2 regions of the Streptomyces sp. NPDC001157 genome follow, and region 1 is predicted to be linked to the other one. Evidence: riboswitches for the same ligand, from Rfam matches in the RefSeq annotation. Region 1 holds a riboswitch; the other holds the start of a gene.
What was found. A riboswitch is a leader RNA that binds a small molecule or an ion and turns the genes downstream of it on or off. The one in region 1 is predicted to bind cyclic di-AMP.
Positions count from the first base shown of each region.

Region 2: linked by a shared signal. The riboswitch ahead of ACWDAG_RS19505 (M23 family metallopeptidase) and the one ahead of ACWDAG_RS45460 (transglycosylase family protein) in region 1 are both predicted to bind cyclic di-AMP.

Region 1 covers NZ_JBSFJW010000059.1:16,057-20,276, forward strand. Annotated here, with positions in the region: gene eno (phosphopyruvate hydratase) at 1-802, opposite strand, end outside; gene ACWDAG_RS45460 (transglycosylase family protein) at 1,016-1,699, opposite strand; cyclic di-AMP (ydaO/yuaA leader) riboswitch at 1,704-1,874, opposite strand; gene ACWDAG_RS45465 (transglycosylase family protein) at 2,070-3,077, opposite strand; gene ACWDAG_RS45470 (cytochrome P450 family protein) at 3,266-4,220, shown strand, end outside.
Region 2 covers NZ_JBSFJW010000009.1:258,219-262,438, forward strand. Annotated here, with positions in the region: gene ACWDAG_RS19500 (GntR family transcriptional regulator) at 1-653, opposite strand, end outside; gene ACWDAG_RS19505 (M23 family metallopeptidase) at 840-1,604, opposite strand; cyclic di-AMP (ydaO/yuaA leader) riboswitch at 1,617-1,781, opposite strand; gene ACWDAG_RS19510 (M16 family metallopeptidase) at 1,985-3,373, opposite strand; gene ACWDAG_RS19515 (M16 family metallopeptidase) at 3,370-4,220, opposite strand, start outside.

The sequences.
Region 1 (4,220 bases):
TCTCGGCGGCCGAGCGGGACTTGCCCTCGAACTCGTACTTGCCGTCCTTGTAGAACTCGGACGCGGCGACGTCGAGCGCGAGCGCGATCTGCTCGCCGGGGACGTAACCGGCCTGCTTGATGGCCTCGATGATGAGGTCGAGCGCGGCGCGGTTGGACTCAAGGTTCGGGGCGAAGCCGCCCTCGTCGCCGAGGCCGGTGGACAGGCCCTTGGTCTTCAGCACCTTCTTGAGGGTGTGGTAGACCTCGGCGCCCCAGCGCAGGGCCTCGGAGAAGGACTCCGCGCCGATCGGGGCGATCATGAACTCCTGGATGTCCACGTTGGAGTCGGCGTGCGAGCCGCCGTTCAGGATGTTCATCATCGGCACCGGCAGCAGGTGCGCGTTCGGGCCGCCCAGGTAGCGGAAGAGCGGGAGGTCGCTGGCCTCGGAGGCGGCGTGGGCGACGGCGAGGGAGACGCCGAGGATGGCGTTGGCGCCCAGGGAGCCCTTGTTGTCGGTGGCGTCCAGGTCGAACATGGCCTGGTCGATCAGGCGCTGCTCGGTGGCGTCGTAGCCGACGAGCTCCGGGCCGATCTGCTCGATGACGGCGAGGACGGCCTTCTCGACACCCTTGCCCTGGTAGCGGTTGGGGTCACCGTCGCGGAGCTCGATGGCCTCGAAGGCGCCCGTGGAGGCGCCGGACGGGACGGCGGCACGACCCGTGCTGCCGTCGTCGAGGCCGACCTCGACCTCGACCGTGGGGTTGCCTCGGGAGTCCAGGATTTCCCGGGCTACGACGACGTCGATGGACGGCACGAGCATCTCCTTCTTGGATGTGACACGGCTACGGCAGTAGCGCGGTGGCTCTGCGAGACGAGCCTAACCGCCTGAGGCCGATCGGCCACGCTGCCGACCACCCCTTGGGCAGAACCGAGAGTAAATTGTTTCCGAACGGAACAAAGAGCGGGAGCAAAAAGAACCCCGCCCCGGTGCGTACGGGGGAACACGCACCGGAGCGGGGAGACCGCGAGGCTGTCACTTGAGGTGCAGCTGCTGGCCCGGGTAGATCAGGTTGGCGTCGGAGACGATGTCCTTGTTCAGCTTGAACAGCTTCTGCCAGCCGCCCTTGACGCCGTGCTTCTCGGCGATCGAGCTGAGGGTGTCGCCCTTGACGACCTTGTACTCGCCGTCGCCCTTCTTGACCTTCTTGCCGGTCGGGGTGGTGACGGTCTTCGTCGACTTCTTGACCGTCGGGCGCTCGGCGGAGCGGGAGGCGCTCTGCCCGGAGGAGTGGCTGCTGGAGGACGAGCTGCTGGAGCTGCCCGACGCGCTGCCGCCGTTGTAGGCGGCACCGGAAAGGCCCGTGCCGCAGACCGGCCAGGCGCCCTTGCCCTGCGCGGCGAGGACCTTCTCGGCGACGGCTATCTGCTGCGACTTGCTGGCCTGGTTGGCCTGCGCGGCGTACTGCGTGCCGCCGTACGCGGCCCAGGTGGAGGCGGAGAACTGCAGGCCGCCGTAGTAGCCGTTCCCGGTGTTGATGGACCAGTTGCCGCCGGACTCGCACTGGGCGACCTTGTCCCACTCGGAGGCGGTGGCGGCGGAGGCGTTGCCGGCCGCCATCAGCGGAGCGGCGATGGCGACGCCGGTGACGCCGGCCAGCGCGGCGGCGCGGGTGGCCTTGGACGGACGGCGGTGCTTGCCCTTGCCGGAAAACAGCATGGTTCGATCCCCTCACCGACGCCTGCGAGGTGAGCTGTCGGGTTCGGGCCGGTTGAGTTGCCCGGCCGTGCTCTCGCTCTCACGAGACACGGCTACACCCCTAGCCGCCGCCGTCAACTGCCCGGTGCGGCACTTACCTTGGGTCCCCCGCTCCTGCCTACGGCGCTTTACGCGACGACTGTTCCCGTACGGCCGCTGGCAGGATTCGGCGTTGCGGCAGCCGGGGCTCGTGTTGACGAGCGGTGACGACGGTAGACACGCGATCCGTCGAATTTCAAAGACGATCAGGGCTTCTGAGACTCATCCCACACTTTCACCAAACCGGACATTCAGTGGCGAAGTGTGACGTGAACTCCCGTTGTTTTTCGCCCTATTCGGCACCGAGTTTCAGGGTCTGACCGGCGAAGATGTGGTTCGGGTCGGCACCGATGGCCTTCTTGTTCTCGGCATAGAGCGCCCGCCACCCGCCGTCCAGGCCAAGGGAGTCGGCGATGGAGGCGAGGGTGTCGCCGGCGTGGACGGTGTACGTGTCGTCCGCACGACTGCCGGCCTTGGTCTTGTCGGCGGCCTTGTCGATGGTCTCGTCGGCAGCCTCGTCCGCGCTGGCGCCACGGTGGCGGCCGGTACCGATCGCGCCGGTGTCGACGAGGCTCCAAGTGGCCGCCGGGGGCTCGGAATTGTCCGAGTCGTCACCCTTCGCCTTGCCTGTGGACGAGCTGCCGCCACCCTCTGAGTTACCCGTGGCCTTCCCGGAAGGAGAGGTGGAGGGTGAGGCGGATGTGCCGGATTCGGTGGAGTTGTCCGTCGCACTCGCGGAGGACGAAGAGGACGAAGGGGAGGCACTGGAGGACGAGCCGGAGGACGAATCCGACGAAGAGGACTCATCGGAAGCGCTGCCCGAGGAGTTGGACAGACCGGTCGAGTCGGAGTCGGACGCCCCGGATGAATCGGACGAACCGGAACCGCCGCCCAGCACACCGGTGTCGATGTGGGCCGAACCCGAGTCCCTGGTCAGCCCGGAGGTCAGTCCGCAGGTGTGGAAGGCGCCGACGCCCTGGTCGTCCAGGAGCTTCTCGGCGACGGCTATCTGCTGGTTGCGGCTGGCGAGGTCGGCACTGGGGGCGTAGTCGAGACCGCCGTACTTCTCCCAGTTCTCCTGGGTCAACTTGAGCCCGCCGTAGAAGCCGTTGCCGCTGTTCTCGCTCCAGGAGCCGCCCGTCTCGCACTGCGCCACCTTGTCCCAGGTGGTGCCGTCCGCGGCGCTCGCGCCGCCGGCGGCGAAGAGCGGGATCGCGATGGCGGAGCCGGTCACCCCGGCCGCGACGAGGAGAGCCGGAGCCTGGCGGGGGCGACGGTGTCGACCGTTCCCGGAGAGCATGCGGAGGCCTTTCACAAGACAGCAGTGACCGCGCGGCGCATGACACCGACAGGCGTTCGACACCACCGCGCTGGTCCGTGAACGTAGCCGCTGCCGATCACTTGTCACAAGTTAATGCCGCGTAGATCACGTGAAGATCACAGACTTGAACGCGTGTCACCTTTGACCGGTTCGCTGCGGCGGCGCATGTGCGGGCGGGCTGCGGATACGGTCGTCCTGTGAACGTCCCGAACACCGCTCCCGAACTCTTCACCTGGGAATTCGCCGGCGACCCGTATCCGGCCTACGCCTGGCTGCGCGAGCACTCCCCCGTCCACTGGACGAAACTCCCCAGCGGCGTCGAGGCATGGCTGGTGACCCGCTACGCCGACGCACGTCAGGCACTCGCGGACGGGCGGCTCTCGAAGAACCCCGAGCATCACGCCGAGGACGCGCAGGGCAAGAGCAGGACCGGCATTCCGGGTGAGCGCAGCGCCAATCTCATGACGCATCTGCTCAATATCGACCCCCCGGACCACACCCGGCTGCGCCGTCTCGTCTCCAAGGCGTTCACCCCGCGCAGGGTGGCCGAATTCGCCCCGCGGGTGCAGGAGTTGACGGACGATCTCATCGACCGGTTCGCGCCGCACGGGCAGGCGGATCTCATCCACGACTTCGCTTTCCCCCTCCCCATCTACGCGATCTGCGATCTGCTCGGCGTACCCCGCGAGGACCAGGACGACTTCCGCGACTGGGCGGGCATGATGATCCGGCACGGCGGCGGACCGCGCGGCGGTGTCGCCCGCTCCGTGAAGAAGATCCGCGGCTATCTCGCCGAACTCATCCACCGCAAGCGGGGCGAGCTCGGGGACGACCTGATCTCGGACCTCATCCGCGCCTCCGACCACGGCGAGCACCTCACGGAGAACGAGGCCGCCGCGATGTGCTTCGTGCTTCTCTTTGCCGGCTTCGAGACCACCATCAACCTGATCGGAAACGGGACATACGCGCTGTTGCGCAATCCCGGGCAGCGGCAGCGGCTCCAGGAGTCGATCGGGCGCGGAGAGAGCGCACTGCTCGACACCGGTATAGAGGAGCTGCTCCGCTACGACGGCCCCGTGGAACTGGCCACCTGGCGCTTCGCCACCGAGCCGCTGACCATCG
Region 2 (4,220 bases), on a different contig from region 1:
TTCCTCACACCGTTCACCCGCTCCGGGACGCCGAAGCGCAGCCGGTGCACCGCGCTCGAGCGTTCGGAGTGCAGCGTGGTGAGCGCACGCGCGCGCTCACTGTCGCCGCGGGCCACGGCGTCGACGATCGCGCCGTGCTCCGCCCAGGACTCCACGGGGTTGGCCGGGGCCTCCACGGCGTACATCCAGGCGATCTTGTGGCGCAGCTGGGTCAGCATCGAGGTCAGCGCGGGGCTGCCGGAGGCCTGGGCGAGCGTCTCGTGGAACCAGCCCCCCAGGGAGCGCAGATCCTCGCTGTTGCCCCTCCTGGCCCGCTCCTGGCCCAGTCTGACCAGGCCGCGCAGGACCTTGAGATGGGCGTCGGTGCGCCGCTGGGCGGCCCGGGAGGCGCCGAGCGGTTCCAGGAGCATCCGCATCTCCAGCAGGTCGGCGGCCTCCTGCTCGGTCGGCTCCGCGACGCACGCGCCCGCGTGCCGCCGGGTCACCACGAAGCCCTCGGCCTCCAGGGTGCGCAGCGCCTCGCGCACGGGGACACGCGAGACGCCGTAGCGGCGCGCGAGGAGTTCCTCGGTGAGCCGGCTGCCGCGCTCGTAGACACCGGCGACGATGTCGTCCCGGATCGCCGTGCACACCGAGTGCGCCGGAATACGCATGACCGACCTCCGACTTAATCCCCGTGAAACGTCGATGATTGACGTGTATCGGCGACTCTATTGCACGGAGCCGGAATTTCCGACGGCGGGGCGGAATCCAGGGATATTTTTTGGACAGCGGGGAAGCAGAAACGCCGAAAGCCCCGGCTGAAGAGCCGGGGCCTCAGGAGATCTTGCGGTACGTCGTCAGACGTTCACGCCGTGCGAGCGCAGGTAGGCGACGGGGTCGACGTCCGAGCCGTACTCGGAGGTCGTACGGGCCTCGAAGTGCAGGTGCGGTCCGGTGGCGTTGCCGGTCGCGCCGGAGAGGCCTATCTGCTGGCCCGGGGTGACCGTCTGGCCCACCGAGACGCCGATGGACGACAGGTGGCCGTACATGGTGTACATGCCGTCGGCCATCTTGATCACGATCTGGTTGCCGTACGCCCCGCCCCAGCCTGCCTCGACGACGGTGCCGGAGCCGACCGCGTGGACGGTCGTGCCGCTCGCGGCGTGGAAGTCGATGCCGGTGTGGCTGCCGGAGGACCACAGGGAGCTGCTGGCCTGGTAGCCGGTCGACACGTACGAGTTCGAGATCGGCGCGACGAACGTGTTGAGGCGCTTGCGCTCGGCCTCGCGGGCGGCGCGCTCCTTGGCCTCGCGCTCCGCCTTGGCCTTCGCGGCGGCCTTCTCGCGTGCCGCTTCCAGGGCCGCCTTCTTGAGCGCGGCCTCCTCGGCTGCCTGCTTCTGGGCGTCGGCCTGGGCGTCGATCTTGTCGGCGATCGTGTCGCCGATGGTGATGACGGGGGTGAGGCCGGTCTGCTCGACGGAGTTCTCGGCCGCGAGCGCGGGGGCTGCGAGGGTTCCGATGACGCCGGTGGTGGCGAGGGCCGCGACGCCTGCGGCGGCCGTGGTGGTGCGATGCATCCGGCGGGGACGACGGTGCTTCCCGGTGGCGCGCGTGAACGCCATGTAGTGGCTGGTCCTTTCCTTCCCTCTCGCCTACCGGGTTAGCTGACGGGTTCGGAGCAGGAAGGTCTCCTACGGACCCCCTCGCTGCACGCGCGGGCGTCCGATTCACCCCAGGGACTGCGATGGGTCCCCGGCTCCCCTGGCTCGCGCCGTACGGGGACTCGGCGATGGCTGTCCGGTGCCGCGGATGCGGCGCGGTGCCTGACGGACAGCCCGGACGACGCTAAGCGGGGCATCTTTCAATCCCCAAACGGATCACGGCTTTTGTAGCGCATGCCACAGGGCAGACAGGCAACCTCTCCCTCAATTCGGACATTAAGGGGCCCTGGTGACGCATCAGTCACCAGGGCCCCTACGCGCGCGTGCCGCTGACCGAGCCTCTACTCGGCTGCCACGACCTTGACTTCGCCGATCCCGAGGGCCTCGACGGGCTCCTTGATCTGGGCCGCGTCACCGACGAGAACCGTCACCAGACGGTCCACCGGGAAGGCGCTCACGGCCGCCGCGGTGGCCTCCACGGTGCCGGTCGCGGCGAGCTGCTGGTACAGGGTCGCCTGGTAGTCGTCGGGCAGGTGCTGCTCGACCTGGTCGGCCAGTGTGCTGGCGACGGCCGCCGCGGTCTCGTACTTCAGCGGTGCCACACCGACGAGGTTCTGCACGGCGACGTCGCGCTCGGCGTCGGTGAGGCCGCCCTCGGCGAGCGTGCGCAGCACCGTCCAGAGGTCTTCGAGCGCCGGGCCGGTGTTCGGGGTGTCGACGGAGCCGCTGATGGCGAGCATCGCGGCTCCGGAGCCGTCCGGGGCGGACCTGAGGACCTGGCCGAACGCACGCACACCGTAGGTGTAGCCCTTTTCCTCGCGCAGGACGCGGTCCAGGCGCGAGGTGAGGGTGCCGCCGAGGCAGTACGTGCCGAGCACCTGGGCGGGCCACACACGGTCGTGCCGGTCGGCACCGACGCGGCCGATGAGCAGCTGCGTCTGGACGGCGCCGGGGCGGTCGACGATGATCACGCGCCCGGTGTCGTCGGCGGTCACCGGCGGCACGGGGCGGGGGTCGGCCTTGGAGCCGGTCCAGGCGCCCAGGGTGTCTCCGAGCAGCGCGTCCAGGTCGATGCCGGTGAGGTCGCCGACGACGACGGCGGTGGCCGTGGCGGGCCGGACATGGCGGTCGTAGAAGGCGCGTACGGCCGCCGCGTCGATCTTCTCGACGGTCTCCTCGGTGCCCTGGCGCGGGCGGGACATGCGCGAGGTCGCCGGGAACAGCTCCTTGGAGAGCTCCTTGGCGGCACGGCGGGACGGGTTGGCCAGCTCGTGCGGGATCTCGTCCAGGCGGTTGCGGACCAGCCGCTCGACCTCGCTGTCGGCGAACGCGGGCGCCCTGAGGGCGTCGGCGAGCAGACCGAGCGCCTTGGCGAGACGGGAGGCCGGGACCTCGAGGCTGAGGCGGACGCCCGGGTGGTCGGCGTGCGAGTCGAGGGTGGCGCCGCAGCGCTCCAGTTCGGCGGCGAACTCCTCGGCGGAGTGCTTGTCGGTGCCCTCGGAGAAGGCCCGCGCCATGATCGTGGCGACGCCTTCGAAGCCGGCCGGTTCGGCCTCCAGGGGCGCGTCCAGGAGCACCTCGACGGCGATGACCTGCTGGCCGGGGCGGTGGCAGCGCAGGACGGTCAGGCCGTTGTCGAGCGCGCCGCGCTCGGGGGACGGGAACGCCCACGGCTTGGCCTCGCCCGCCCGGGGCTGCGGGTGGAACTGCATCGTGGCGAGCTCGGTCACTTGGCCGCCTCCTCGTTCTGGTCGGTGGCTTCCACCGTGGCTTCGGACTCGGGGTCTTCGGGGAAGTCCTCGTCCTGGGTGTGCTCCGCGGACTCGGGCGAGAGCGGCTCGTAGACGAGGACCGCGCGGTTGTCGGGCCGCAGGCGGGCCTTGGCGACCTCCTGGACCTCCTCGGCCGTCACCTCCAGGACGCGCTGGACGGCGGTGAGGGCGAGCTGCGGGTCGCCGAACAGGACGGCGTACCGGCACAGTTCGTCGGCGCGGCCCGCGACCGTACCGAGCCGGTCCAGCCACTCGCGCTCCAACTGGGCCTGGGCGCGCTCCATTTCCTCGGCCGTGGGGCCCTCCGCGGCGAACCGGGCGAGCTCCTCGTCGATGGCGGCCTCGATGACCGGCACCTCGACGTCACCGGAGGTCTTCACGTCCAGCCAGCCCAGGGAGGGCGCTCCGGCCAGCCGCAGCAGGCCGAATCCGGCCGCGACGGCCGTGCGGTCACGCCGTACCAGCCGGTTGTAGAGGCGGGAGGACTCGCCGCCGCCGAGGACGGTGAGCGCCAGGTCGGCGGCGTCCGCCGCGCGCGTGCCGTCCTCGGGCAGCCGGTAGGCCGCCATCAGGGCACGCGCCGGGACCTCCTCCTCGATGACCTCGCGCAGCTGCTCACCGATGATCTCGGGCAGCGAGCCGTCGCGGGGCTCCGGCTTCCCGTCGTGCGAGGCGATGGACCCGAAGTACTTCTCGACCCAGGCGAGCGTCTGCTCCGGGTCGATGTCGCCGACCACCGAGAGGACGGCGTTGTTCGGCGCGTAGTACGTGCGGAAGAACGCGCGCGCGTCCTCCAGGGTCGCCG